2 regions of the Planococcus sp. MB-3u-03 genome follow, and region 2 is predicted to be linked to the other one. Evidence: a T-box and tRNA genes for the amino acid it is inferred to sense, from the RefSeq annotation. Region 2 holds a T-box; the other holds one or more tRNA genes.
The links. The T-box of region 2 lies ahead of CW734_RS08435 (valine--tRNA ligase). A T-box ahead of a tRNA ligase gene usually reads a tRNA of that ligase, here a tRNA-Val.
Positions count from the first base shown of each region.

Region 1: it has a tRNA-Val gene. The T-box ahead of CW734_RS08435 (valine--tRNA ligase) is inferred to sense a tRNA for this amino acid. The anticodon was not compared.

Region 1 is NZ_CP025135.1:2,151,257-2,166,631, reverse strand. It holds gene CW734_RS12180 (RluA family pseudouridine synthase) at 1-388, shown strand, start outside; gene prpE (bis(5'-nucleosyl)-tetraphosphatase PrpE) at 385-1,122, opposite strand; gene mgtE (magnesium transporter) at 1,210-2,580, shown strand; gene fabI (enoyl-ACP reductase FabI) at 2,685-3,455, shown strand; gene CW734_RS12160 (GNAT family N-acetyltransferase) at 3,500-3,928, opposite strand; gene CW734_RS12155 (YjcG family protein) at 3,929-4,447, opposite strand; gene CW734_RS12150 (alpha/beta hydrolase) at 4,523-5,245, opposite strand; gene CW734_RS12145 (phosphatidylglycerophosphatase A family protein) at 5,352-5,936, shown strand; gene CW734_RS12140 (TAXI family TRAP transporter solute-binding subunit) at 6,066-7,043, shown strand; gene CW734_RS12135 (DUF1850 domain-containing protein) at 7,120-7,641, shown strand; gene CW734_RS12130 (TRAP transporter permease) at 7,634-9,667, shown strand; tRNA gene CW734_RS12125 (tRNA-Val) at 9,776-9,848, opposite strand; gene CW734_RS12120 (hypothetical protein) at 9,946-10,452, opposite strand; gene CW734_RS12115 (thermonuclease family protein) at 10,470-11,189, opposite strand; gene CW734_RS18485 (hypothetical protein) at 11,332-11,469, opposite strand; gene CW734_RS12110 (Gfo/Idh/MocA family protein) at 11,569-12,489, shown strand; gene CW734_RS12105 (aldehyde dehydrogenase) at 12,510-13,898, shown strand; gene CW734_RS12100 (response regulator transcription factor) at 13,965-14,660, shown strand; gene CW734_RS12095 (sensor histidine kinase) at 14,644-15,375, shown strand, end outside.
Region 2 is NZ_CP025135.1:1,427,591-1,442,965, forward strand. It holds partial or broken gene hemL (glutamate-1-semialdehyde 2,1-aminomutase) at 1-1,074, shown strand, start outside; gene CW734_RS08430 (AbrB family transcriptional regulator) at 1,517-2,566, shown strand; T-box leader at 2,588-2,805, shown strand; partial or broken gene CW734_RS08435 (valine--tRNA ligase) at 2,887-5,518, shown strand; gene CW734_RS18820 (ATP-grasp domain-containing protein) at 6,015-6,362, opposite strand; gene CW734_RS18825 (hypothetical protein) at 6,388-6,618, opposite strand; gene CW734_RS08445 (ATP-grasp domain-containing protein) at 6,615-7,475, opposite strand; gene CW734_RS08450 (bifunctional folylpolyglutamate synthase/dihydrofolate synthase) at 7,548-8,738, shown strand; gene CW734_RS08455 (sensor domain-containing diguanylate cyclase) at 8,786-10,492, shown strand; gene CW734_RS18830 (hypothetical protein) at 10,712-10,969, shown strand; gene CW734_RS08465 (hypothetical protein) at 11,238-11,609, shown strand; gene CW734_RS08470 (hypothetical protein) at 11,690-12,967, shown strand; gene CW734_RS18835 (hypothetical protein) at 12,975-13,196, shown strand; gene CW734_RS08480 (hypothetical protein) at 13,230-13,643, shown strand; gene CW734_RS08485 (VanW family protein) at 13,645-15,078, shown strand; gene CW734_RS08490 (GspE/PulE family protein) at 15,101-15,375, shown strand, end outside.

The DNA of each region.
Region 1 (15,375 bases), 720 kb from region 2:
CCGGCGCTATGAAGCGTTTGTGCACGGCGAAGTAGCAGCTGGAAATGCAGTAATCACTGCCCCGATTGGCCGAAAAGACACCAGCATCATCGAACGTGAAGTGAGGGAAGACGGCAAATTTGCCGAGACTGAGATGGAATTGATCCGGTCGGGCGGAGGCATTAGCCATGTCCGGCTGAAATTGAATACGGGCAGGACCCACCAGATCCGCGTCCATTTAGCCCATATCGGGCATCCGCTGCTTGGGGACGATTTATACGGCGGTGGCCGCAAGTTAATCGAAAGGCAAGCGCTGCATTGCACAGAATTGCAGCTCGATCATCCTGTCTCCGGGGAGCGGCTGGCATTTACATCCGCTCTTGCCGCTGACATGCTTGCATTGGTCTAATCACACTGATGGAAGCGGTCTGGCTGATAGGCTTGTGTTGACGGGACCTGGCAAATTTCCATTTCCGGAAAACGCAGGGCAGTCAAAGGCCCTCCGAATACACAGCCGGTATCGATATTGACGGTACGATTCTTGAAATAAGGGGTCGCGACCGGCGTGTGGCCGTAAACAATCCATGGTTTGCCTTGATAGCTTTTCGCCCAATTGCCGCGTACAGGCCGTCCATCGGGATGGTACTTGCCGGTGATTTCACCGTATAACGCAAACGTGATGATGCGGCGGCTCAATGGCAGCCCGATCATATCCTGGCGCAGGCCTGCGTGGACGACAATCAAATCGTCATGTAATCGATGGTAAAGCGGGAGTTCTTCATAAAAACGGATAAACCGGTTCCTGAACTGTTGCTGCGCGCCTTGTTCAAGCTGGCGCCATTCCGCTACGGTCATTTCCAAGCCGTGCAGGAGCTCGACCGGATTGCCTTTGAAAAAACGGTATAGTTTATTGCAATGATTGCCGGGGGAATAATAAAGGATGCCCGCGTCCTGCATGGCGAATAATAGCTGCAGGACATCGAGGGATTTTGGGCCGCGGTCCATGGCATCCCCGACAAATGCGAGCTTACGGCCTTCGGGATGTACTGGAAGGCCATTTTCGAATTGGTATCCAAGCTGTTCGATCAAGTCGAGCAGCTCATCAAAACAGCCGTGGATATCACCGATGACATCATAATTCATATTCTTCAGCTCCTATAGGCGATATACTGATTTCAGTGTAACGCATATCAGGGAAAAAGCTGAAACGATTGAAAGGAGGGAGTATACATGATGGACGAAACGAAGATCCGTGACGAGGAACTGAACGAAGAATTATTGCATGAACTGCTGGAAAAAGGGGATGTTGAAGCATTCCGAGAAGAATTTTTGTCCCACCATCCATACGACCAAGCAAGCTTTTACGAAAAAGCGGACGGGGAAACGAGGCAATTGCTCTATCAGTATCTCTCTCCGAAAGAAATGGCGGATATTTTTGAAGCCATTGAAGTGGACGATGACGAATACGAAGACCTGTTCAAGGAAATGGATACACGCTATGCATCCGATATCCTGTCCTATATGTACACCGATGATGCAGTCGATGTGCTCAATGAACTGAACAAAGATCAAGTCGCCAGCTATTTGACGATCATGGACAAGGAATCCGCCCAGCAGATCAAAGACTTGCTGCATTACGAAGAATATACGGCGGGATCGATTATGACGACGGAATTTGTGGCGATTCCTAAAAATTCGACAGTGCGCTCCGCAATGAATATTTTGCGCAATGCTGCACCGAACGCCGAAACGATCTATTATGTCTTTGTCATCGATGACGACCGTAAATTATCAGGCATCGTGACATTGCGTGATTTGATCGTTGCGGATGAAGACACCTTGATCGAATCGATCATGAACGACCGCGTCGTCAGTGTGCAGGTAAGCGAAGACCAGGAAGAAGTCGCGCGCATGATCAAAGACTATGACTTTCTTGCACTTCCGGTCGTGGATTTCCAGGACCACCTGCTCGGCATCATCACAGTCGATGATATCATCGACGTGTTGGATGAAGAGGCATCTGATGACTACTCCAAATTGGCTGCCGTCTCCGACATGGATACCTTTGACCGCGGACCGCTGACAGCAGCGAAAAAACGTTTGCCGTGGCTCATCTTGCTGACATTCCTCGGAATGCTGACAGCGAATTTGATGGGCATGTTCGAAGCGACGCTCGACCAGGTAGCACTGCTCGCCGTGTTTATTCCTTTGATTGCCGGAATGGCTGGGAATAGCGGCACGCAGGCGCTCGCGGTTGCCGTACGCGGTATTGCCACGGGCGACATCGAAGAAGAAAGCAAAATGAAGCTCTTGTTCCGCGAAGCAGGCACAGGCTTAATTACAGGCGTCATCTGCGGTATCGTGGTCGTGGGGCTCGTTTATTTTTGGAAGTCTGAGTTGCTGATTGGGATGTTGGTCGGCACTGCGGTCGCCAGCTCGATTTTTGTCGCAACTTTGGCTGGCTCGTTTATCCCCTTATTGATACACCGGATGAAGATCGACCCTGCCGTCGCGTCTGGGCCGTTCATCACGACTTTGAACGATATCATTTCCATTCTCATTTATTTGGGCTTGGCGACAACGTTCCTGACGAATTTATAAGCCGGTAAACGACTAAATGAAGCAAGATCACAGAAAGTGCAATTGCACTTTCTTTTTTTATGGGGTAATATTAGTACCAGGTAATAATATTAGGAGGTATATATATGTCTATTTCATTAAAAGATAAAACATATGTCATCATGGGGGTTGCCAATAAGCGCAGCATTGCATGGGGAATTGCGCGTTCATTGGATGCGGCTGGAGCGAACTTGATCTTTACATATGCAGGGGAGCGCTTTGAAAAGTCGGTGCGTGATTTGGTCGCGACACTCGATGGCAAGCATGAGCAGATTTTGCCGTGTGATGTGACCAGCGACGAAGACGTAGAGAAATGCTTCAACACGATCAAAGAAAGCGCTGGAAAAATCGATGGGCTTGCGCATTGCATCGCATTCGCAAAAACAGAAGAATTGTCAGGCGACTTTTCGGATACATCGCGCGATGGCTTTTTGCTCGCGCATAACATCAGCTCGTACTCATTGACAATCGTTTCGAAATACGCAAAACCATTGATGACAGAAGGCGGCAGCATCGTAGCCTTGACATACATCGGCGGCGAGCGCGTCATGCCGAACTATAATGTCATGGGTGTTGCCAAAGCATCGCTTGAAATGTCTGTCCGTTATTTGGCAGCGGATCTTGGCAAGCACGATATCCGCGTCAATGCGATTTCATCCGGCCCAATCCGCACATTGTCTTCTAAAGGCGTCAGCGACTTCAACTCGATTTTGCGTGAAATCGAAGAGAAAGCACCGCTTCGCCGCAACACGACGCCGGAAGAAGTCGGCGACACGGCCGTCTTCTTGTTCAGCAATATGTCCCGCGGCATCACGGGCGAAGTCTTGCACGTCGACAGCGGCTATCACGTCTTATAAAATGCATGAAAAAAACCTTCCGGAGTTTTCCGGAAGGTTTTTTATTATAGCGTTTTTTCCATTTGGCGATGGGGGATGCCGGCATCCATGAATTCGGGAGAGACGACATCATAGCCAAGCCGTTCGTAAAACGGGATTGCATGGCTCTGGGAATTGAGCTGCAGGCGGAAATAGCCGATCGAGCGGGCATATTCCTCCAGCTGTTCCATCATCTCCGCCCCGAAATGATGTCCGCGGTATTCAGGCAACACGCATACACGTTCAACTTTGCCGACGCCTTGTTCGTATTCGCGAATCCGGGCAGCGGCAATTGGCTGTTCGAGTTCATAACCGATAAAATGAGTGGCGCTGTCATCATGTTCATCCATTTCCACATGAAGGGCAACGCCTTGCTCATCGACGAAAACTTTTCGGCGGATTTCAAAAGCCTGTTCTTTTTCGAGTTCGGTTTCAACGATTTTCACTTTCTGCAATTAAGCTTCATCTCCTGACAACCGGAATGTATCGTACACAGTCCACGAACCATCTTCCAATTGATAGAGCAGATGGACACGGTCGATTGTCTCTTCGTGGTCGATGCCTGCCATTTTCAATTGGCCGTAAACATCAGCGTGCTCCGAATCTGAAAGTTTTTGTGCGATGGTGATATGGGGCACAAAAGGATGGTCCGGCATGCCGCCGAGAAAATCGGAGTGGAGGTCTTCGTGAAGATCCATCAGCTCTTTTGAAGGCTCGATTTTGAAATACAAAGCGTTTGTCACCGGCGTGAAGGTGCTGACGCGCGTTGCATGGATGCGGAAAGGTTTTTGGCGCTTGGCGATATTGCCGAGCTCCTCCGCCATCGCTTTGACTTCTGAGTCATCCGCTTCGAAAGGCCCTTTCAATGTAATATGGGGCGTGATCAATTCGTAATGCGGGTCATAGCGTTTCCGGTAGGAATTCGCCAGGTCTTGTAGTTTTTTCGATGGAAATGCTGCAATGCCATATTTCATAATCAATAGACCTCCTCATCTAATAAATGCTTTCTCTTCAATTGTATCAAATTGTTCAGTTTGTTTCCTTAAGGCCTACATGCCAAAATTCATCAACAGCGCCCTTTTCAGGTCAGGCTGCCAGTATTTCCATGTATGGTCTCCTTTGAATTCTTCGTAAAAGAGCGAAAACCCTTTATTTTTCATCAACTCATTCAACTCGCGGTTCGGCGTGAGAAAGTCGGCGGTTTCCCCATTGGTCAGCTTGACTTCGGTTTCTTCCGACCCGATGACATGGTAAACCGTGAATGAATTGTTCATCGAAAACTTCTCGACAGCTTCCATCATTTCCGGCCCGACTTTCGGTGATTGAAGAATGACGCGCCCGAAAATATTCGGGTATTTGAGTGCAGCCATCAAGGACACGGTGGCTGCCAGCGAATCGCCGATCAATGTCCGGCCCATGCCGACTTGGTAGGTCGGGTATTTTTCATCGAGGTAGGGTGCCAGCTCGTGGGCCAAGAAACGCAGATAAGCGGCATGCTGTTCACCGGTCGGCTCGTATTTCCGGTTGCGGTCTTCTACGCTTTTATAAGGAATGCCGACGAAGATGATATTTTCGATCTCCTGGTTTTCCAGCAATTCATCGACGACGCGCGGAACGCGGCCGAGTTGGAAATAATCCTTGCCATCCGATGCGATGACGAGGCTGTATTTATAAAGGGGAGAATAATTTGAGGGCAGGTGGACGAGCACCTGCATGTCTTCTCCCAAGGCATCGCTGTAGAGCGTGAAATCTTCTACGCTTCCTTTGTTCATGATGTTGCCTCCTTCTAATTCTATTGTACAAAAATTGTAACATATTCCCCTATGCAAGGTATAATGGACAAGAAGACAAATCCAAATAGAGAGAGGGGATCGCATCATGGATGGAGGACATTTCCGTGTGCATTCAGAAGAAGTGAACAAAGCAACTCATGAAGCTTTGGAGAGAAGGGGCGTCACGAAAGAAGATATCGCAAAAATCGTGTTGGAAATGCAATTGCCTTTCAATGAAGGATTAACGTTGGCCCATTGCGTCGAGTCGGTCGAAAGCGTCTTGCGCAAACGGGAAATGCAGCACGCCTTATTGGTTGGCATTGAACTCGATGAGCTGGCTGAGCAAGGGAAATTGTCCCAGCCGCTTCAGCAAATTGTCGGTTCGGATGAAGGCTTGTTCGGGGTCGATGAAATGATTGGCCTTGGCGCAGTACTTACTTATGGCAGCATTGCCGTAACGACATTTGGCCATTTGGACAAAAACAAAACCGGCATCATCCATAAGCTCGATACGAAATACGGAGAGCATGTCCATACCTTCCTCGATGACTTGGTTTCGAGCATCGCTGCATGTGCCTCGGCCCGCATCGCACACCGCACGCGCGACCTAGAGGAAGAAGGCAGAAGCTTTGAAGACCTCACTCCTGAAGAGACAGCGCCGGAAACTCATGTACCTGGAGCAGAAATATAAAAAAAGGGTTTTATTGCCATAAATTTGGTTTGAAACCGATTCCATTGGAAAAAATTAAATTGACAGATGGACAGAAAGTCATGGTATCATGAAAGTTGAAAGAAACTATAGATAAAGGGAGGCCGATTTATGTTAAACAAAAAGTTTGGATTCTACGCGACTGTCGCTTTGGCCGGATCCGTATTCCTAGCAGGCTGTGGAGACGATGCAGCAAATGAAGGAGAAGGCGGCGGAGCAGCTGAGCCGGAATTCATCAGTGTATTGACTGGTGGAACAACAGGCACTTACTATCCGCTGGGCGGAGCGATGGCAACGATCATTGAGAATGAGACAGGCATCGATACAACTGCCGAAGTGTCCCAAGCATCTGCAGCCAATATGACTTCACTAGCTGATGGCACGGGCGAAATCGCTTTTGTGCAGACAGACACGGCTTTCTACGCATCTGAAGGAACGAATATGTTTGAAGGAGAAGTCATCGACAGCGTCTCAGCTATTGGTGCACTTTACCCAGAAACAATCCAAATCGTAACGACTGAAGGATCAGGCATCGCAGCGTTTGAAGATTTGGCCGGCAAATCGGTATCAGTCGGCGCACCTGGTTCAGGTACTTATATCAATGCTGAGCAATTGCTTGAAATCCATGGCATGACGATGGACGATATCGATGCACAGAACTTGGACTTTGGCGAGTCGCAGGAAAGCTTGCAATCCGGGCAAATCGATGCAGCATTCATCACAGCTGGAACGCCGACTAGTGCAGTTGAAAGCTTGAGTGCAACTTCCGATGTCAATATTGTTCCTGTAGCAGCAGACAAAGCAGCTGAATTGATCGAGAAATATCCATATTATGCAGAGGATGTAGTTCCATCCGGCACATACGGATTGACTGAAGAAGTCCCGACCGTTTCTGTTCTTGCCATGCTTGTCGTACAGAACGACATTTCTGAAGACACAGTCTATGACATCACAAAAGCAATTTATGAAAACACAGATCAAATTCAACACGCTAAAGCAGAATTCATCAAGGCCGAAACAGCTCTTGATGGCATCGGGATCGACATCCATCCTGGCGCTCAGCGTTACTTCGATGAAGTAAACCAATAAGAATTGATCAGAATAACAGGCGATAAAGCGCAAGCTTTATCGTCGTTATTTATTTTTTGTCGCTAGGGGGATCATCTTGCGGAATAACAGAATTCTCAAAGTCCTTCTTATATTAACCATCCTCATCCTTATCTGCTCCGCACTATTCTTCATCCCATATCAGAAACACTTCGTCTTCATCGATTCGGAAACAAACGAGATTGCAGCGCGCGTTCCAGTTATAGAAGACCGCTTCAAGATCCGCTATACGCATTCGATTCATCTATCGGATGTGATCGAAAGTTACCGCCTTGATGATGAGGGGCAACTGGTGATGACGGAACTTGAGTACGAAGATTTCAATATCGGCATGCCGTCGAATGCAGGAGAAGGGGAGCGCTTTGTCGAAAAAGACGGGAAATACTTTATTGAGGATATGAAGCGGAAGCTGCCCGAATTCCGGTTGCTAGTCGGGGACGTGGACGCGGAACTCGCTTTCCTAATCGCAGGAAAAGAACTCGATTTAAAGAAGAGTTTGGAAAGAGGCAAGATCTACACATTCCGTGCCCAGCGCCTATCCATTTATCAGCAATTAGAAGGAGTGAACATCTATGAGTGATAAACTATCGCCAGAAGAGAGAGAAGAGAAAAAACTTCCGCCGGAAGACGAAAGCCATATCTCGGAGGAGAAGCAAAAAGAAATTCTCCAGAAGTACGATCCGGAGTCGAACACCCGTGATTTGTCGGGCATAATCAAACATGTCGTGTTTTTCGGGCTTTTGGCCTTTTCATTATTTCAATTATATACGGCTATTTTTGGTCAATACACAGCGTACATCCAGCGCTCCGTCCACTTAGGGTTCGCGCTATCACTTATTTTTCTATTATTCCCTTTGCGACGCCGTAAAGGAGCACGCCATAAGGTAGCCTGGTACGACTATATTTTAGCGCTATTGGCAGTGGGAGTGGGGGCATATTGGCCAATTATGTACGACGATCTGGTCTTTCGTATTGGGCGTGTAACAGAGCTCGATTTGATTGTCGGGATATTGGCAGTCCTGCTTACCTTAGAAGCAACGCGTCGAGCAGTAGGGATGCCAATTACCGTAATTGCAGGTCTATTTCTGGCTTATGGCTTCTTCGGTCCATACTTTCCAGGATTCTTGCGCCACCGCGGTCAAGATTTAGATTCAATGATTCAATTGATGTTCTTTACCACTGATGGCATTTTAGGAACACCGTTGAGTGTATCTGCTACATTCATTTTTACATTCTTGCTCTTCGGTGCATTTTTGGTCAAAACCGGGGTCGGCCAATATTTCAACGATCTTGCAGTTTCCTTAGCGGGTGGATTGACAGGCGGCCCTGCAAAAGTGGCGATTTTCTCCAGTGCCCTGCAAGGAACAATTTCAGGAAGCTCGGTCGCAAACGTTGTTACATCAGGGTCTTACACGATCCCGATGATGAAAAAGCTAGGATACAAGAAAGAGTTTGCAGGCGGCGTGGAAGCAGCTGCTTCTACAGGCGGGCAGCTCATGCCTCCGATCATGGGTGCTGCAGCATTCTTGATGGTAGAGTTTATCGGAGGAATCACTTATTGGGAAATTGCTAAAGCAGCGGCCATTCCAGCTTTGCTGTACTTTACAGGTATTTGGATCATGACTCACTTTGAAGCAAAACGGATTGGGCTAAAAGGCTTGCCTAAAGACGAGCTGCCGAATCGGAAAGAAGTATTGAAAAAGATTTATTTACTGACGCCGATTATTGCCATCATCTTGTTCTTATTGTCAGGAATACCGACCATGCAGGCAGCGTTATATGGTATTTTGCTGACCATTTTCGTAAGTGCATTCAATAAAGAAACAAGACTTGGCTTTATGGATATCATTCATGCACTAGTGGACGGAGCTCGAACGGCTCTCGCAGTCGCGGCAGCTACAGCCGCGGCAGGAATTATAGTCGGAGTAGTTGTCAAAACGGGATTGGGTCTGTCATTGGCGAACGGATTGGTTTCTGCCTCAGGCGGTAACGTCCTATTGACACTATTCTTTACCATGTTGGCAGCTATCGTATTGGGGATGGGATCACCAACTACAGCAAACTATGTAATTACCTCTACAATTGCTGCCCCTGCAATCATTACCTTATTGATGATTGATGAACCGGCTGGAGCAGCCGTACCGGTAGTCGTGGCATTGTCTGCCCATCTATTCGTTTTCTATTTCGGGATCATTGCAGATATCACGCCTCCTGTGGCGCTGGCTGCGTTTGCTGCGTCTGGCATCTCGGGTGGCGAACCGATACGAACCGGTATTAATGCTGCCAAGCTAGCAATTGCAGCCTTTATTATCCCGTATATGTTTGTTCTGTCTCCAGAATTATTGATGATTGACACTACCTGGACACAAGTCATTTGGGTGTTAATCACTGCTATTACAGGAATGATTGCCATCGGTGCAGGTGCGATAGGCTATTGGTATCGCAAGCTCAGATGGTGGGAAAGAATCGTTGCTGTAGCTACAGGATTAGCACTGATTTACCCGGAAGGCTTTAGTGATCTAATTGGCGCTGCTGTATTTATCGTACTTCTTGCACTACAATGGATGTCGAGAGACAAAGAAAACACCAAGCCTCAAACGGCATAATAAAAAAAGATGGAAGCCCGCGGGCTTCCATCTTTTTTTTTGCGGCCATAAAAAAACACCAACCGGAAAACCGGTTAGTGTTTTGTGCAGCGCGCAGCATGCGTATGATGATTCCTACTGGGCTCGAACCAGCGACCTCTACCCTGTCAAGGTAGCGCTCTCCCAGCTGAGCTAAGGAATCGCAATCTCAAGGACATTTATTATTATATATGCCAGTTTGAAAAAAGACAATAGCTTTTGTGAAAAAACTTTCAGCTTTTTAAAACCGGCATTATTTCTCAGCTTTCCAAGAACAAGCTCCATTCAATTGTCGTGCGATTGCCAATCACAGACCAGTATTCCAACGCAGCGCCCGTTCCGCTGAGCGAATTGAACTCCAGCGCCAGTCTTGCAAACAAAGGGCCCCAAAATGGAGCGGGAATATTGCCGATGAGCGGAATCTGCGGCTGCCACTGCACATCTACACCCGTGGAAAATCCCTGTCCTGCTATTTGCAGCAAACTGTAGAATTCAGCGAGTGCTTCAGTTGGATGGACTTGCAGGTAGAATCGCTCGCCCTCTTTGGAAAATCCGATATCGCTTGCCTGTAAAGAAAGAGCAGCAGTGCTTTGGGCAATCGGTTCTAGTGCTGCCTTCAATTGAAGCGGGGGCGTATTTTCATATGCCAGCAAAGGGATGTGTGGCAATTGCAACGCCAGTTTGGAATTCGGCTGGCGCAGCTGTCTTTGAAGGTTTTCGATCATTTTGGAGCTGCGATAATCAAGGCGTAAAACAAGCAATTGCATCGTATTCCTCCTCTGTTTTACTGCCCGGAACTGCGGAAACCAGCATTTCTGGCTTGTTGTTCGGTGCAGAACCATTGTTCAGGATTGGTCTCTTCATAGGAAGGAGAACCGGGCATGTGATAAATTTTATTGCCGCTTCGGTTGATATTGCCTTTGATGCGGCAGTCATCAGCGGTATCGGTATTGCCTGCTTCAGTTTGCCCGAATGCCTCAGCATTGAATCCGCGGTCCGTCGAATAATTTTCGTATTCCCATATACCGATTTCAGCATCTTTCGCTTCAGACTCGGCGTCGCGGAATTCATCGACATAGCGTGTATTCGGCGGGAAGATATAAGCGACGCGGGCGAAACCTTCTTCAAGCAATTGTTCCTGTACGCTTTCCCCATCAGCGTAAAAATACGCGAGCAGGCGGTCGTAGTCATCGAAACGGTCGCCGGCATCGAATTCAATCTCGACTTGCTGTGCTTGTTCGATCAGTTCCCGATTGCGCTCGGTTGCTTCTGGGCCGAGTGGCTGCTCGCCGAACCTCGGGTGATTTGTTTCCGGTGTATCGACCAATAAATAACGGGCGGTGGTTTCTTTGCCGTCGTAAATGATTTTTACGGTGTCTCCGTCGATGACCTCGGTGACTTCAACAGCGGTCCTGCCGGCAGTGCCGCCTGTCTCAGTGGTGTCAGGCCAAGTGCACCCCGACAACAACAGTAGGCTGATCAATAATAAGAAGAATGGTTTCATGGCAATCCCTGCTTTCTATCTCGAATTATAGCGAAAACAAGTGCAGGCGACAACGAGCGGACAGGATTCCATAAAAAAAGCGCTTGCTCCGCATCTTTCCGGATCAAGCGCTGCTATGTACTTGCAAACTGGCCGAACATTTTCATTGCTCTAATGTGGTCGTGGTTTCACCGAAATACAATAGGCTGTCTTCGTTGATTGTTTCCAGCTTTTCTTTGTCGACGCCCATTTCCAATGTGCCTGTAAAGATCGGCTCCCACCAGTTTTTCTGCTCGTTCATGATGCTTCCTCCTATTCTGCCGAATGTAATTGTTTGACTATTCTATACCCCGCAAGGTTACACTTATAAACAATGAAACGAAAAAAAGGGGCGATGGCTTTGATAGCGATTGGGATTATTGGCGCTGGCATTGTCGGGGAGCGCATCATTAAGCAAATTCAGCAAGACGATGCCGCACAGGTTAAAGCGGTTTATGATACGGATAGGGATCGGCTGAAATACATTAAAGAGCAATATGGCGTAGCCGTCACCGATTCCTTGGATGATTTGTTCCAAACTACCATCGATTGGGTCTACATCGGCACACCGCCAAACAGCCATGCAGAGCTTGCAGAAACGGCGGCAAGAAGAGGCTTGCATGTGTTATGCGAAAAGCCGCTTGCACACGATGCAAAGGCCGCACAAGCGATGGCGGAGTCTGCGACAAACAATCGGATCCACACCGCCATGCATTTTCCGCTGATGTATTCACCGATCGTCCGCGATATGGCAGTGCGCATCAAAAGCGGAGATATCGGAAAAGTCCGCCGCATCGAATTGCAAACGGTGTTTCCAGAGTGGCCGCGGGCGTGGCAGCAAAACCCATGGATTGCCACGAGAGACCAGGGAGGATTTGTGCGGGAAGTTTTTCCGCATTATTTGCAGTTAATGCACCGCTTGTTCGGGGCATTGGAGATTTCGGCGCATCAAGTTGATTTTCCGGAAGACGCTGAAAAATGCGAAACCGGAATCATCGCCCACGGCAAGACGCAGCAAGGTTCGCCGTTTCTGCTGTCCGGCATGAGCGGGGCAGGCCAGAACGAGTTGCTGCAGTTTAAAGTGTATGGCGACGAAGGGGTGTTGACGCTTGAAAACTGGTCGCGTTTGTACCGGGAAGAACGAGGGAAAACACGTGTAGAGGTACAAACCGAAAATACTGTGCCTTCACTCTTTGATGAAATGAAAGAACAATCGACTTTCCTCGTCGGCTTTGACGAAGGCTTAATCGTACAACGTTATATCGACCAATTATTGCAATGACCCACAGGAGGTTTTTAATAGTGAATTTTACAGCCAATGAGGTAGAAGATATGATAGCCGACCAGCGTGGCTATTATTTTACAGGCGTGACCAAATCGGCGGATTTCCGCATTGCGCAGCTGCAACGTCTAAAGGCAGCAATCCAAGCGCATGAAGACGATATTATCGAGGCTTTGCAATTGGACCTTGGAAAAAGCGAGTTTGAAGGATATGCCACGGAAGTGGGCTTCGTGCTCGATAGCATCGGCCATATGACGAAGCATCTTGAAGATTGGATGAAGCCTGAACAAGTTAAAACGCCGATCCACCTGCAGCCAGCAAAAAGCTTCATCATCCGTGAACCCTATGGATCGGTACTAGTCATCGGCCCATTTAATTATCCGTTCCAGTTAGCGATGGAACCGCTTATCGGCGCCTTGGCATCAGGCAATTGTGCTGTTGTCAAGCCTTCTGAGGCAACGCCGAACGTGGCACGTATGATCCGAAAGGTCTTAGAGGATAGCTTTCAACCCCATTACGTGAAAGTGGTCGAAGGGGAGCGCGAGGAAGTAACCGCATTGATCCATGCATCATTTGATTATATTTTTTTCACCGGCAGCGTGCCGGTCGGGAAAGTGGTCATGAAAGCCGCATCCGAGCGGCTTACCCCGATTACCTTGGAGCTCGGCGGCAAAAGCCCGGCAATCGTCGACCAGACCGCTAACCTGGAGCTTGCGGCAAAACGTATTGCCTGGGGGAAATTCATGAATACTGGACAAACTTGCGTAGCGCCGGATTATCTTTGTATCCATGAGTCCGTGAAAGAAGACTTCATGAAAATCTTTATCCAGACAATCCGCAAATTTTACGGCGACAATGCACAAGACAGTCCCGATTATGGCCGCATCGTCAATGAAAAACATCACGACCGGCTGACGGAAATCCTGAATAAGGAACGAAGCCATATTGTTTACGGCGGCGACTTTGACCGCGCCGACCGCTATATCGAGCCTACCTTGCTCGATGGCATACACTGGGACAGCCCATCGATGGAAGATGAATTGTTCGGGCCGGTCTTGCCGATCATCACTTACAACGATTTGCCGCAATTGTTGCGGGACATCCGGCGCTTGCCGAAGCCGCTTGCTGCTTATTTGTTCTCAGAGAACGACCGGGCTGTCCGATTCTTCCTGGACCAATTGCCATTCGGCGGCGGCTGCATCAACGATACCGTCTCGCATGTCGGCAGCCATTACTTGCCATTCGGTGGAGTGGGCCCGTCCGGAATGAATTCCTATCATGGCAAAGCAAGCTTTGAAACTTTTACACATGCCAAATCGATCGTCAAGAAGTCAACGAAACTATCGACCAATCTGACGTATCCCCCTTATAAAAACCGGGCGAAATGGATCCGGACAGTATTGAAGTAGAAAGCGGCCTTTAGGTCGCTTTTTTCTTTTTGAACCTGCTATGATTAAGAAAAAGGGGGTGCGCAGATGACGCAGCGCATATTGATTGTGGAAGATGAAAAAAGCATCGCCCGCGTCTTGGAACTGGAACTGAAATTCGAAGGCTATGATACGGGGGTCGCTTTGACCGGTTCCGAAGCCCTGATCCATTTCAGGGAACAGGAATGGGATTTGGTGCTGCTCGATTTAATGCTGCCGGAAATCCACGGCCTCGATGTCCTGAAACGGATCCGTGCATCTGATGCTAAGTTGCCGGTCATTTTGCTGACCGCTAAAAACGATGTCAAAGATAAAGTGGCGGGGCTTGACCTGGGTGCCAATGACTATGTAACGAAACCGTTTGAAATCGAGGAGCTGCTTGCCAGAATCCGCGCCAACTTAAGGGTGAAAAATCCAGCTGATGAAAATTTGCACCGTTTTGAAGAGCTCACGCTTAATGAAAGCACACGGGAAGTCGTAAGAGCGGGGCGGCAGATCGAATTGACGCCTCGTGAATTCGATTTGCTATTGTATCTGATGCGCCATCCGAAGCAAGTGCTCGGCCGTGAACAATTGCTGAATGCGGTGTGGGGCTATGATTATTACGGCGATACGAATGTCATCGATGTCTATATCCGTTATTTGCGCAAAAAGATCGATTTCGGCGAAGATGCCACTTACCTGCAGACCGTGCGTGGCGTCGGGTATGTCTTAAAGGAGCAGCCGCATGAAGCTCAAGCATAAAATTCATTTGTCCTCGACTTTGTTGATGTTCTTCGTGCTGCTGATTTTAGCAGTCGTCATTTACTATTCCTTCAGCAGCCTGGCGTACGAAACGGAAGTCGAACGGCTAGAAGCTGAAGTGGAAGTGATGGTCGCGAAGTTCAATGCCAATAATAATGAAGAATTGCCGGATAATATTTTGCGCGCCTACGTGCCGGTCGATGGCTTGATTAAAGAGAAAAATGGAAGCAGCGGCTTGCTGAATACAATTATCCAGGATCCATCTGTCAATGTAGAGTTTCCAAATGATGTCAAAGGCGCTTCGGGAAGAATGGCCGTTGAAGGCGAGCAATTTGCATACGTAACGGCACCGGTCATCTGGCCAGGCGGTGAAGTAGTGGAATTGATCGTTGCCCAGTCGCTCAGGGAAGTGACGGCAAACCTCGCGACGTTGCGGCTCGTGCTCATCTCCGTCACGCTGCTCTCGATGATCCCGATTTTCCTATCGAGTGCATTGCTTGGGCGCGTGTTGACCCGCCCGATCGAGGGACTTACTGGGACGATGCGCCGCATCCAGCGCGACGGATCTTTTGAGAAGCTGCCCATAGCGGGAGAGTCACGGGATGAATTGAGCCAAATGGGCGTCACTTTTAACGAGATGATCGGTTTATTGGAAGAAAACTACCGCAAACAGGAAGAATTCGTTTCCAATGCCTCCCATGAACTGAAAACGCCG
Region 2 (15,375 bases):
CTGAAGTGGTGAAAGCCATCCAGGAACAGGCAACACTTGGCACTTCATTTGGCGCACCGACGATCCTTGAAAACGATATGGCAAAACTCGTCCAAGAGCGCGTGCCATCAATTGAAATGGTCCGTATGGTATCGTCCGGTACAGAAGCGACGATGAGCGCACTTCGCGTAGCGCGGCTATACAGGACGCAACAAGATCCTGAAATTTGAAGGCTGTTACCACGGCCACGGCGATAGCCTGTTGATCAAAGCGGGATCTGGCGTTGCGACACTCGGCTTGCCGGACTCACCAGGCGTTCCGGAATCAGTGGCGAGAAACACGATCACGGTTCCTTATAATGATTTGGAAAGTGTGCGCCTTGCGTTTCAGGAATTCGGCGATGACTTGGCGGCAGTGATCGTCGAGCCGGTTGCCGGCAATATGGGCGTCGTGCCGCCAGCTGAAGGATTCCTTCAAGAGCTGCGCAACTTAACGCATGAAAACGGAACGGTCTTGATCTTCGATGAAGTCATGACTGGCTTCCGCGTCGGCTATAATTGTGCACAGGGCCATTACAGCGTCACGCCGGACATGACATGCCTCGGCAAAGTCATCGGTGGCGGTTTGCCTGTCGGCGCATTCGGCGGCAAGCGTGAAATCATGGAACAAGTCGCACCAAGCGGCTCGATCTACCAGGCGGGCACATTGTCCGGAAACCCGCTCGCGATGCGTGCAGGCTTTGAGACTTTGTCGCGGTTGAACGAAGCAAGCTACGAAACATTCGTTGAACGCGCAGACCAGCTGGAAAAAGGTTTCCGCGAAGCGGCTGAAAAATACAATATTCCGCACACGGTCAACCGTGCAGGCTCGATGATCGGTTTCTTCTTCACAGATCAGGAAGTGACGAACTTCGAGACAGCTTCCAGTTCCGACCTCGAATTGTTTGCGGATTATTACCGCTTGATGGCGGAAGAAGGCATTTTCCTGCCGCCATCCCAGTTTGAAGGCATGTTCTTATCGACTGCCCATACACCTGAACATATCGAACGCACCGTCCAAGCATTCCATAATGTGTTTGCAAAACTGGCGAGATAACTGAAATGAACCGTCCTTGAAGGCCAGTTTGACTGGCTTTTGGGGGCGGTTTTTGTAGTTGAGTTAAATTTTAATCATGGCTTGTGCATTAATAATAGAGAGTGTGGGGTTTGGAGATTACGCTTCAGGGGCACGCTTTCCGGAGGGCTCGCATTGAGCCGCTTCGTCACTACGTTCCTGCAGGGTCTCAATTGTCTCGCTATTCCTCCAGGAGTCGGCCCCTTCCGCTCCATCTCTGTATGTAAAATAAACCATATCGTTGTTTTATTCAGAGTTTAATTTTATTACGTACATACCATGATAAAAAAGCTGATTCGGAGTTGCTTCAATCGATATTCTCAAATCTAATACGCTTCCATATTTTTGAGAAGTTCATTTTCTATCTAATAGTCTGGTAATATAAAACTAATGGTAATTTTAATTAGTGAAAGTTGGTAACGCATTGAAACGTTTTCTTATAACTTTGGCCATCGCGCTGGGCGCTGGCTTTTTGTTCAGTTTGACCGGCTTGTTCCTGCCGTGGCTGTTGGGCCCGATGGCGGCTTTTCTTATCTTGCGTCAAGTGACCGATATGAAGTTCCACTGGCCGAAAGTGTTCCGTACGCTCGGGCTATTGCTGCTCGGTGTTCAAATCGGTGCAGCCTTTACGCAGGAGTCGGTATTGTTGATGGCGGCGGATTTGCCGTATATGTTCATCATGACGATCGCGGTCGTCGCATTTTCCTTAGGGCTCGGCTTGTTGTTTCAGCGCATGACGCGCGTGACGATGTCGACGGCCTTGCTTGGCTCGATGCCGGGCGGCTTGTCGCAGATGGTGCTCATTTCTGAAGAAGTGAAATCCGCTAATGTAACGATCGTGTCGGTCATGCAGACCTTCCGCATCCTGCTCATTGTCTTCACCGTGCCGCTCGCAGCAGGACTCTTGTCGGGACGTGCGCCTGGTGATATCGTGGAGGCAGGCTTCCGTTTCTCACCATATGCATTCGGTATCGCGCTCGTCTTCGGCTATGTATTGTACTGGATCATGAAGCGCATTTCTTTTCCAGCGCGTGAATTGATGGCGCCGGTTCTTGCGATGGCGGTCGTCCAGACTTTGACAGGTAGTGATTTGGTCGATCTGCCGAGTCTTGTCGTCGTCATCGCGCAAGTGTTGATCGGGACGCATCTCGGCTTGTCGATGGAAAAGCTCGGCGATTCCTTGGACGGGCGGATTGCAGGGGCGGTGCTCCTCAATACCATACTGCTCATCGCGTTTTCAGCGGGTCTTGCTTACGGGCTGGAACTGTTATTGCCGGATTATCTATTTCTCGACTTTTTCTTGAGTGCAGCTCCCGGCGGCATGGCGGAGATGACCATTACCGCACTCGAAGCGGGGGCGGATGTGCCGCTGGTCACGAGCTTCCATTTGTTCCGGCTGTTCTTCATCTTGCTTGTTGCGGCGCCGCTCGTGTCTTACTACGTGAAAAAGCTTGACGCTAAATCAGGCTATTGAGTACAATAAGCTTAACAGGATATTGATGCGTTGATGAGGATAGTAAAGTGTCCGGTACATTTCAGAGAGGAAGCCGAGTGGTGAGAAGCTTCCATGTTCCGCATTTGAATGTCACCTCGGAGCAGTTGCCGTGAAATGAGTAGCGGGAACCGGATGCGAATCCGTTATCGAACTTGAGAGCCAGGCGAATTCTGCCTGTGTATAAAGGTGGTACCGCGAAAAACTCCTTCGTCCTTTACGAGACGACAGGAGTTTTTTTGTATTCATTTTCAAGTTCGACAGTAAACAGAGCCGAATGTTGGCCAAGAGGAGGAATTTGGATGAGCAAGCAATTATCAACGAAATACGAACCGCAAGCAATCGAACAAGGGCGTTACGACTGGTGGGTGGAGAATAAATTCTTCGAAGCGAAACCGGAAAGCGGCAAAACGCCATATACGATCGTCATCCCGCCGCCGAACGTAACGGGTAAGCTTCACTTGGGGCATGCTTGGGATACGACCTTGCAGGACATCATGACACGCATGAAGCGCATGCAAGGCTACGACGCCTTGTGGCTCCCTGGGATGGACCATGCCGGCATCGCGACACAGGCGAAAGTCGAAGGCAAGCTGAAAGAAGAAGGCCGTTCACGCCACGAAATGGGCCGCGAAGCGTTCCTTGAAGAGTCGTGGAAATGGAAAGAAGAATACGCAGGCCATATCCGCCAGCAATGGTCGAAGCTCGGGCTTGGGCTCGACTATTCACGCGAGCGTTTCACCTTGGATGAAGGCTTGTCAAAAGCGGTGCGTGAAGTATTCGTCAAATTATACGAGAAGAAATTGATCTACCGCGGCAAGTACATCATCAACTGGGACCCGGCGACTAAAACGGCGATCTCGGATATCGAAGTTATCTACAAAGACGTACAAGGCGCGTTCTATCATATGCGCTATCCGCTTGCTGATGGTTCTGGCCATATCGAAATCGCGACGACTCGCCCGGAGACGATGCTCGGCGATACAGCAGTAGCGGTTCACCCGAGAGATGAACGCTATCAGCATTTGATCGGCAAAAAAGTCATCTTGCCAATCATCGGCCGTGAAATTGAAATCGTTGCCGACGATTACGTGGATCGTGAATTCGGAAGCGGCGCGGTTAAGATCACGCCTGCGCATGACCCGAACGACTTTGAGATCGGCAATCGCCACAATTTGGAGCGCGTCCTCATCATGCACGAAGACGGCTCAATGAACGAAAATGCCGGCAAATACGAAGGCATGGACCGCTTCGAATGCCGCAAAGCAATCATTAAAGACTTACAGGACATGGACGTTCTGTTCAAAATCGAAGAACATCTTCACTCGGTCGGGCATTCCGAGCGCAGCGGTGCTGTTGTAGAACCATATTTGTCGACGCAATGGTTCGTAGACATGCAGCCACTCGCCAAAAAAGCGGTCGACAGCCAGAAGAGCGACGACGGTGTCAATTTCGTGCCGGACCGTTTCGAAAAAACCTATTTGCACTGGATGGAAAACATCCGCGATTGGTGCATCTCGCGTCAATTGTGGTGGGGCCATCAGATCCCGGCTTGGTATCATAACGAAACCGGCGAAATCTATGTTGGTCACGAAGCACCGGCGGACGCAGAAAACTGGACGCAAGATGAAGATGTACTGGATACGTGGTTCTCATCCGCCCTATGGCCGTTCTCGACACTCGGCTGGCCGGAAGAAAACGATGAGTTGAGCCGTTACTACCCAACCGATGCACTCGTGACGGGTTATGACATCATCAATTTCTGGGTATCACGCATGATTTTCCAAGCGCTTGAATTCACTGGCGAAAAACCGTTCAAAGACGTGCTCATCCACGGCCTCGTTCGGGATGCAGAAGGCCGTAAAATGTCGAAATCACTCGGCAATGGCGTAGACCCTATGGACGTTATCGCAGAATACGGCGCAGATTCCTTGCGCTACTTCCTGGCGACTGCATCATCTCCAGGACAGGACTTGCGCTATTCGAATGACAAAGTGGAGTCGGTTTGGAACTTTGCCAATAAAATCTGGAACGCATCGCGCTTTGCAATGATGAACATGGAAGGTATGGAGCACAAAGACATCGATTTGTCAGGCGAGAAATCCGTGGCTGATACATGGATCTTGACGCGCCTCAACGAAACGATCGAGCAAGTGACAGGCCTTGCGGAACGCTATGAGTTCGGGGAAGTCGGGCGCCTGCTTTATAACTTCATCTGGGATGATTTCTGTGACTGGTACATCGAAATGGCGAAATTGCCATTGTACGGAGAAGACGAACAAGAGAAAGCGATGACGCGTTCCGTTCTCGCTTATGTGCTCGATAACACGATGCGCTTGCTTCACCCGTTCATGCCGTTTATCACGGAAGAAATCTGGCAGAACTTGCCGACAGAAGGCGAATCAATCACGATTGCGGCTTGGCCGACAGTGAACGCTGAACTTAGCGACAACAAGAAAGCTGACAGCATGAAGCTCTTGATGGACGTTATCCGTTCGGTCCGCACAATCCGTGCCGAAGTCCAGACGCCGATGAGCAAGAAAGTGCCGATGACGATCAGCGCGAAAGACGCGACAACTTTGTCGGTGCTCGAAGAAAACGCCGCGTACATCGAACGTTTCTGCAATCCGGAGACTTTGACGATTGGCCACAACATCGAAGCACCAGAGAAATCGATGTCAGCAGTCGTGTCCGAGCGGAATTGTTCATGCCGCTTGAAGGCTTGATCGATATCGAAGAAGAATTGAAACGCCTGCAAAAAGAACTCGACAAATGGGCGAAAGAAGTCAAGCTCGTTCAAGGCAAATTGTCGAACGAACGCTTCGTGTCGAAAGCACCGGAAGCGGTAGTGGCAGAAGAACGCAAGAAAGAAGCGGATTACCTCGAGAAGCACGCAACCGTTGAAAACGCATGGAAGAATTAAAGAACTTGTAATAGGAAAAGCGATTCCCTTTAAATGGGAATCGCTTTTTAGGTGTTGAGAAACTTCTGCAGTCTTTCAGGTTCCGTTACAGCCGGACGCTTTCCGCGGGCACGGCCTCAGCCGCTTCGTCGCTGACGCTCCTGCAGGGTCTTCGGCTCGCGCTGTTCCCGCCGGAGTCGCCGGCTTTCACTTCACTAGCATTGATGAATTTCTTTGACATACCTTTTATTAATAGTAAATGGAATATATAATTTATGAATGAAAAGCTTTGACTTAATCAACGCTCTGGAAAAAATGATTCCCCTAAATGGAAATCACTTTTTAGTTCCGGTCGCTGTCACGGAATGGATAGTTTTGTTCCAAGTTCGTGAAATGCTGTGACAAGAGCTCGGCAATATTGTCATCGTGTGTTTGGTAAAGGAGCGGGCGCCGACGGGGTCTTCAAGTTCGTTGAACACATGGCGGCCGTCTTCCAATAGCAAAAATCGATGCCGAGATAATCACTGTTCAAGGCTTTGGCGATTTTTCGACGTCGTTTCGCTGTGGGGCCGTCAGCTCGAAGCGATCAACGGAAGCGCCGAGCGAATAATTCGCTTTAAATGAACCGGTAGCACTGCGTTTGACAGCGCCGACGATTTTCTTGCCGATCACATATGCTCGGACATCGGCTATATGCGGAACGACAGGCTGATAGAGGAGCGGCGATTCAACCGCAGGCACATCTTGCTGTGATTCGACGAGCCAGACTTCCGCGCCGCCGTGGCCATCCACACTTTTGGCGATGTACGGGTACGGCGGAGCCGATCGATACGTCGGGATTGCGGGAGGCCAAGAACTTGGAAAAATTGATAACACTGCCATTTATCGTTGGCGATGCGGTTCACTTCCGCACGGTTAATGAGCCGGACGCCGCGATCTTCCAAAAACGGGCAGCATGAGGCTGGCGTACACGATAAAACACCGATTGCCCATGGACGCGCTGGATTAATTGTTCAAGCCCATCTTTGCTCCAGTCATCCCAGGTGAGTAACTCAATTGAACAAAAGCGCTTCAGCTCATCGATAAATCCTTGATTGTGCTGTGCGGCAGCGGATTCATACAAAACGATCATGCCAAATCCTCCTGGATATAGCGCATCATCGCATCTGCGACATTGACGCCTGTGACATTGAGGATATTGCGGATATGCGCAGCGGCATTAACTTCACAGACGAGCGTCTGGCCGTCGGGTCCGTAGAGCAGATCGACGCCGGCAAATACGGCACCGACTGCTTGCGCCGCATCCAGTGCGAGTTGTTCTTGCTGGGGAGTTAGTTCGACAGGGAATGCCCGGCCGCCATTTGTGATATTTGCACGGAAATCGGTATCGGATTGCCGTTTCATGGCAGCGACGATTTTTCGCCGACGATATTGACGCGGATGTCGCGCCCCGGCTTTCTGCGATGAATTCCTGGAACACGTAATCGATGCCCGATAAGCTTTCGACTTTTCGTAAAACTGTCCTTCGGTTTCGATCAGATACACTTTCATGCCGAACGACCCGTGCCCTTCCTTGATGATCATCGGCAAGCCGAGTTGATCCAAGACGCCTTCGTAATAACCCGAACCCTGAATCGGGAAGTTCGGGTACACTTTCGGTGCGACGATCGTCTTCGGCATCGGGATCTTTCGTTCCGACAGGCGAATGTATTGCGTTGCCTTATTGTCACATAAATCGATGATCGCAGGATCGTTATAGACAGGGACGCCGCGGCTTTTCAGGAAATAGCCAAGCAAGATATCTTTGTCGAGCAATACGGCAAAATCCGGAAATATCTGCTGTTCAGACAGCGACATTTGGATTTCATAATTTTTCATAATTGACACTTGGATGCCTTGGCGCTCGGCGGCTTCTGCCATCAATTGCGCTTGGTCTTGAAATTTATCGGAAACGAGGCTTCCGTTATAGATAACCCAACAACTCAGCATTTCCATTCCACCTTCATGATATACTCATACTAAAAAAGTGTATCATGTTTACTTACAGAAAGAGGTTTTTTTATGATTACAGGACTCGATTACTATAAAGATAAATGGGGTGTCCGGTCGGACGCTTCGATTCAACCTGGACTAGAAGCAATGGAATCCGCGTTAGCTGAATTGGGGAACCCCCACCACGGGCTGCCATTTATCCACATTGCTGGAACCAATGGCAAAGGCTCAACGGCAGCTTTCGTTTCATCCATTCTCATGGCGCACGGAAAACGTGTCGGGAATTTCTTTTCGCCTGCGATCGAAGATATCCATGACCAAATCCAAATAGATCGGCAGCCGGTCGGAGCAGCGGAATTCGACAAGGCAATGGAGCAGCTGGCGAAAGTAAAAACGCCATTGACGGATTTTGAATTGTTGACGGCGGCTGCCTTTCTTATATTGAAGGAAAAATCTCCAGATTACATGATCATCGAAGCAGGCATGGGAGGCAGATTCGACAGCACCAATGTCATCGAGCCGCTCATTGCGATCATCACCAGCATTTCCAAAGAACATACAAAGTTTCTCGGCGACAGTATTGAAGAAATTGCCTGGCATAAAGCGGGGATCATCAAACAGGACAAGCCTGTCGTCATCGGCCCAGTGCCGCAATCAGCTCACAAGATCATCGATGAAATATCACAAGAAAACAATTCCTCCCTCGTAGCTGTGGATCACAGTTACGAAGGCCCGCTGAAATTAAAGGGAGAGCACCAGAAAGCCAATGCTGCATTGGCCTGGACGGCGGTTCAACAATTGCTGGGACAAGCGTTCGAAGAAGAACAAGCCGCTTTCGGCCTCACGCAAGCAAGCATTCCGTTCCGCTTTGAAGAAGTTTTCCATGATGTCATTTTCGACGGTGCCCATAATGAAGCGAGCATTAATGCTTTAGTGGAGACCATAACGGAAAATTATCCGAACAGAGAAATCCATATCGTTATGGGGTTAATTAAAGAAAAGGACTATTTATCCATTTTAAAGAGTTTGGAAAAAATAAGCAGTCACTTTACTTTTATTGATTTCGCTGATGAGCGTGCTATGCCGGCACAGATTTTATTTTCAGAAAATATAAGTAAAATAAAGACAATTCAAAATGATTATGATATATTACCTGTATGCAACAATGGAGAAGTGACAATAGTCACAGGATCTCTTTATCTATTGAGCCTATTGAAAAAACAACATTATCAAATGTTCCGGCATTACAAAAACCGCTGATCAGCAAAAACGGGGGCGATGCGAGAACATAGCAAGGGAGAAGAGCGATGGATCCTTTATCAAAAAGGAGGAGAATCCTGTGGACGGCATGGTTATTAGTCGTTCCGCCAGGACTTTACCTCATCTATCAATATTACCCGCCGCCTTCTATGGAAATGGCCGATGTTTTAGCCTATTTGGCCTTTTTTGTATTGGCTTGCCTGTTCCCGATGAACATCAGCGGCGTGCCGACTTACCTCGTCCAATGGCTGACGGTTGCAGTATTTTTGAAGTATGGGCTTTTCGTGGAAGTGGTTCTGTCCCAAATCACAATGATCATTGTCATTTTAAGGCTTCGCACGTCTGAAAGCCTGTCGGTCCGAATCCCTTTCAATTCGATGATGTTCTACTTCATTTCTGTGCTTGCCGGCTTGTCATTCCTGTTTGCTGGCGGACAGATCGGTTCGTTGAATCTGGTCGATGTCGTTATATTCGGATTGATATTCCAGACCGTGTCGGTTATTTCCAATCAATTGATCCTCTATGGGTATGCACGGATCCTCGGGGAGCATAAGGACTTTTTCTCGCTGGATTCCATTTGGGATTTTGCCATCACCTTTTTGGTGTTTCCATTCTCCATCGCCCTCTATATGTCAGAAGCTTATTTTGGCCTAGCAGCATTATTGCTTCTCGGCATCCCGTTTTTTACGATGACCGCCGTGATCCGCATGTACACCAATTCAGAAAAAGTGAACAACGATTTGAAAAAAGCGGGAGAGATTGGCCATCAATTGGCTGACCGCCTGTCTTCGGATGAAGTGCTCGATCAATTCGTCATTCAAGTCGCTCAATTATTCAAAGTGGATTATGCCTATGTAATCGATTACCGCAATCATGAACAACTAGTCATGCTACGAGTGTTCGAAGACAATGAATTCAAGCCGCTCGACGCAGAGCCCTTCGACTACGATCAAGGGATCGCGGGAAAAGCGATCATCGAAAACGATTCCTTTATGTTCAGCAGCAAAACCCAGTGGAAGAGCATTCAGACGGATTATATCCGTGCAGATTCGGAAAGCCTCATGGCGATGCCCATCTCACGCAATAATAAAATCGAGGGGGTCTTGGTACTCGCCGCACGGAGAAAACATGCGTTTGTCCACCATCAACTTCAAATTCTGGATATCTTGAGCACTTATTTTGCCGTATCCTTGGAAAAAGCGGTCCTCGTCCAAAAAGCGATCGCCAAGAGTGAACGCTGCGGTTTGACCAAATTGTACAATTACCGCTACTTGGACGAAGCCATCGGAAAATGCATGGAGCAAGTCAATAGCGGCCAACTCGACCATCTGTCCGTAGTGATGATGGACATCGATTTTTTCAAAGCCATCAACGATAAATACGGCCACCAAAGCGGCAATGAAATTCTGGTCGCGCTGGCCAATCTACTGACGAAAATGGTCGGAGATGAAGGAACCGTTGCCCGCTACGGGGGCGAAGAGTTTGTCATCTTGTTGCCCGGCTATAGCAAGGACGTGTCCATGCTGTTCGCTGAGAATATCCGCAAAGAAATAGAGAAGCATGAGTTCACCATCCATAGTGACCTGGATGATCATCGCGGTACGGTGGGCATCAAGATCACCATGAGCATCGGCGTCTCTTCAGCGCCAGAAGATAGCGATGACGCCATGGCCATGATACGAAATGCAGACCGGGCATTGTATATCGGTGCCAAGCAGGCAGGACGCAATAAGGTCGCAGCCTACACGAAATAAGACTACAGAACGGCTTTTGCCGATTCTGTAGTCTTTTTCTCTCAGGAAAGATGGGAATAAAAGCTAAAGTTTTATTAAAAGTATAGATTATCCTGTAAAATACCGTGTCAAAACCAAGTAAACATGCAATAATATAGGCGTAGCAGGATTTAGATATAAAGACTTCACAATAAGGAAATTAATTACAATAAACGATGCAATTTTAGGGGAATGCAGGAAATGAACAAGCTGAAATCGCAACAAGGCTTTAACGCTCGTCGAAGTGCTGGCGGCGCTCGTCATCCTCGGCATCGTATTCGTCGGCATCATGACCGTATTTCCCAAATGACCTTGTTCAACAACAAGACCGAAGCGAAGCTCGACACGATGAACTTGGCCAGGCAGGAGATGGCGAATATCACCAATGCTGACTGGCTGGGCGACCGCGACGAAGCGGATCCAGTCATTTATGAAAATTCGTCGATAAATACGAAGTGACGATGAACAGTTTGAGTTATACAAAGTTTCAGAACAAAACGGTTATGCTCGATTCGAAAAGCAGGATGGCTACACATACGAAGTAGAACTTGCACTCGCCTGTACGCCTTTTTGACTGAGAGCGAGACGAGCCTTTAAAATGCGATGATCCTACTCTTGCCCAGCTGCACAAAATGCATTTAAAATTTATCAGGACGGCCAAGTGAATAGTGAAACATATGGCTATCTTCAATACCGTGTAGAGGAACAAAATTGATGGAGAGGCTAAATGAAAAGGGTTAGCCTTGTCGAAGTACTGGCAGCGCTTCTCCTTGTATCCATCATTGCAACTGCGGCTTTGACGGCATTGTCCATTGGAATGAAACACACCACTGCAGAAACGAGCAAAACGGAAATCCAGCAAGATGCCAATATCATCATTACGAAGTTATCGGCCGCTCATCGCCAGAACGAGACGTATTCACTCAAATTTGAAGGCGGCCAATTAATGATGAAAACTGAAGATGCAACAGGAGTGGGGAGTTTTGAGCGAGTGCTCGATAAGGAATATGACTACACCGGCACTGTAATAGCCGGCAATCCAGACCTGACTGTTGAAACATTGATCGAACCGAAAAAGAACACGCTAATATTCATTTAAATTTAACGAAAACGGCCGAAACTTGAGCATCCAGACGACGTTGACCCGCATCCGCACTGACCGGCCATAGGAGGCGCTATATGGAAAAGGTAAAAAATGAAAAAGGCTATGCGCTTGTCATCGTCCTGCTCATCATCGTGCTGTTTATGGGGTTAGCGGCCACGTTCATGGCGGGCTCATTGAATCATGCGAAACAGGAAAAAGTTGTGGATACGGGAAACCAAGCGGTCGCAGCCGCTGAAATGGGCACGATCTATTATAGTTCGGACTTTGAACGCGAATTGAAGTTGTTGAAAGAAGAAATGCAGCAGGAAACACAACTCAAATTGAACGAACTCATTGCATGCATTGAATTGCCATTAGGCGCAACTTGCGATAGTGAATTAGAACGCACTATGTGGGAAGAAAAGATCGATAGAGAAATGAAAGAACTTTACGTCCAAAAGATTCTTGAAAAAAGCAATGAGTTAGATGCATTGAAATTAGCTGGTGAAGAAAATCCATTTGATGGAGAACAAGTGAAATACCATGTCAAATCAGCAACTGCCAAGAAAATGAATGCAGCACAAAATGATGTGGATGATATTCTGGTCAGCGACAAACAAGTCAAATGGGTAGAGATCGTCCTAAATGTTGAAGGAAAAGCATTGGGTAACCAAAAAGAACTAAACGCAATTTTTCAAGTGGAAATTCCAGATAGTTTCCTCGACAGCACAGAAACACGAAAGATTAACACCATAGTCATCACTGAAGATGAAGACTTGACGTACGATAAAGTGTTTTCGCTGACACCGCCTACAATCTCGTGCGCAGACTTAGTAACTGCTGTTAAAAACAAGACAGCGGAAGCACCTTATGAATGCAAAGCACAGGCCGATGAAACGTTAAAAGGATTTCTAGCCTCACTTGATGATGATATGGATCCGAAAGATTTTCGTGTTTTTACAAATGACTATGCGGACTTTGTTTGTGAGAAAAATTGTAACAATACAGATTTCCAAGGTATCAATATAGTCGTGAACGAAAACGATGCAGGGGCACCTAACAATATGAATAATCTGGTCAATGCCAATTTATTTATTTCGGGCAAGCTCTCAGTCGGAAATAATATTATAAACCTTGGCAAGAACGGAGAAAAACAGACAATTGTCGTAAAAGAGCTGGATGTCGACGTAAACCTGAAAAACATGTACAACACAAATTTTCTCGTACTGGGGTATCAAGACAAAACGAGAAAAGCGCAAATAGATTGGAAAAACCATATTGAAGTCTCGAATCATTCCAACTTTTGCATAGATATTGACCGAATTGACCCGGATGATCTGTCACGTTTGGAGAGAAGTCGCGTTCTCGGATAGCGGCCATTTGATCTATTATACGGAAGTGGCAGAGAAGAATTTTGTTTTAAGGGATAAAAAAGGAAGAATCAATCAAGAACTAACTAGCATTTATGTAACGAGAGCCAGCGATTATTCAACATTCTTAGAAAACTGCGGCATCTCGATGAAAGAAAGCAAGATTGTTCCGATTGATGTCTCGGTTCCAGAACCGATCGGATCCGGTTTTGGTCTGGAAGTTGAATATTAATAAAGAAATGAGCAAGGCGTAGGGGGAAGAGTAATGATTAAACTATTAATTTGGGTCATGATCGCAGCGGGTGTCATGGCAGGAGTGGTCTTTTTCAAGAAAATAGAGAATAAGAAAAAGACCTATATTGTAGCAGTCGGTAGTCTTTTAGCTGCAGCCGTGGCGCTTTGGATGCAAGGGAATTTCGCCTGGCACATGAGCCTGCTCGCGATTCTCGGTCTGTCACTTGTGATAGCGCTTCTCTTCATGAAAATGGAAGAACGCGAGCAGCAGGAAAAAGAGCGTTTGAAACAGGAGCGCAAAGATCGCAAGAAGCAAGTTGCGGAACCACTAAAGTCGGAAAAAGAAGCTGAAAAGGCGCCAGAACGAGAAACAGAACCAGTTAAAGAGAAATCCGAGAAGGTATTTGGCATGGAGTCCATCGGCCAGGTCGGAAAGGGGAATTAAGATGGACAATAAGCAATTCGGAAAAGTGTTTTGCGGCGTATTCGGAGCCGCCCTTGTCGTATTTGGCACAGCCAATGCCGGGGCGTATGCGGTCGATGAATGGGTGTTCCCGTCGGCGGAATACGGTGAATATACATATATCGGCACGACCGACGTATCGAATATGGCGGTCGCGGACGCCAAGACTTTGTTTTTGAGCCAGGCTTCTGCGGTCCGGGAATCGTCGGAACTGCATGTGACGTATTTGGATGCGACTGCAAAATACCCATTGAAAGATGTTGAAATTTCATTGGATGAAACTTTGGAAAGAGCACAGAGCGGCTCTCAGAATGACTTTGTATTCGATTTGTCGGAAACGACGACGCGTTCGTTCTTGAAAAAGCAGTTCACCGATGTGCCGTTTACAGAAGCGGATATCGCGAACATTCACCAGCAGCTTGAAACGGCCCTTGAAGGCGGACAGTCAGTGACCCGCATCGACATCAGCAGCGATTCTCTTGAAATGAGCCCGGAAGAAGTGGCCCAATCGAGTTTCTCCCATGATATAAACAGCGCTGGCGCAGAAGAATTGATCGAGGTTATCGACGGCACAGTCATCGCTCCAGATGAGCAATTCGACTTTCTGTCAAAACTTGAAGAATTGGCTTTGCTTGATGCGACCGATGCGGAACTGACAGAAATCGCTTCAGCCATTTATGGAGCCGTATTGCGGACGAATTTCCTCATTGAGCAGCGCAGCATCAGCGAACAAGTGCCGGAAAATGTGCCTGCCGGGGAAGAAGCGGCGATCAACCGGTCATTGGGTGTCGATTTCGCCTTCTCCAATCCGAATGCCAGTTCATTCACATTGAATGTCTATCTGCAAAATGGGGAACTGACGGCATCCATCCACGGGCAGCCGTTCGTCCACACCTATTACATCTCGAGCGCAGCCGATAAAGAAGTAGAACCGCGTCTCATCAAGCAATACAGCGCATTCGTCTCGAGCGGCAAAAAAGTGAAAGAACAAGGCCGTGACGGCAAGCGCATCGAAGTGGTGAGAAGTGTGTTGGAAGGCGATAAAGAAGTGCGCGTCGAACCGGTGTCGAGCGATTTCTATCCGCCGGTCCACCGCGTCGAAGTGTATCCGCTCAACGTACCTGAAGCACCAGCGACCGATGCCAACGGTGAACCGATTCCGCAGCCAGGAGATGAAGGCTTTATTGATGCAAACAACAACGGCATCCATGACCCTGCAGAACAAAGTGCGGAAGACGAAACGGTTGTTGGAAATGAAGAAGGCGCTTATGCTGGAGCGGGACAAGCGACTGACGGCTCCACTCAAGATGGCGGCACAAATACAGACGGTGAAAATGACGAGACAAATAGTGAAAACGATCCATCGCAAGACGATGAACCAGTTTACGATAAAGCGGGAAAACGAGTCGACAAATGACGCTAGAGCAAGGGGGATTTGAATGGTAATTAAACGGAGAAGGCTCGGTGATATCCTCGTCGAGCAAGGCTTATTGACGCAGGAAGATTTGCAAGGGACGCTCGATTCAAAACAGAATGACCAGAAACTAGGCGATGCCTTGTTGTCCCGTGGGCTCATCACTGAACAGCAATTGATCGAAACGCTTGAAGTGCAGCTCGGCATTCCGCATGTCTCGCTGTTCCGCTATCCATTCGACCCGATGCTGTTCAACGTCGTGCCGAAGGAATTCGCGAAGCGCAAATTGCTCGTGCCGTT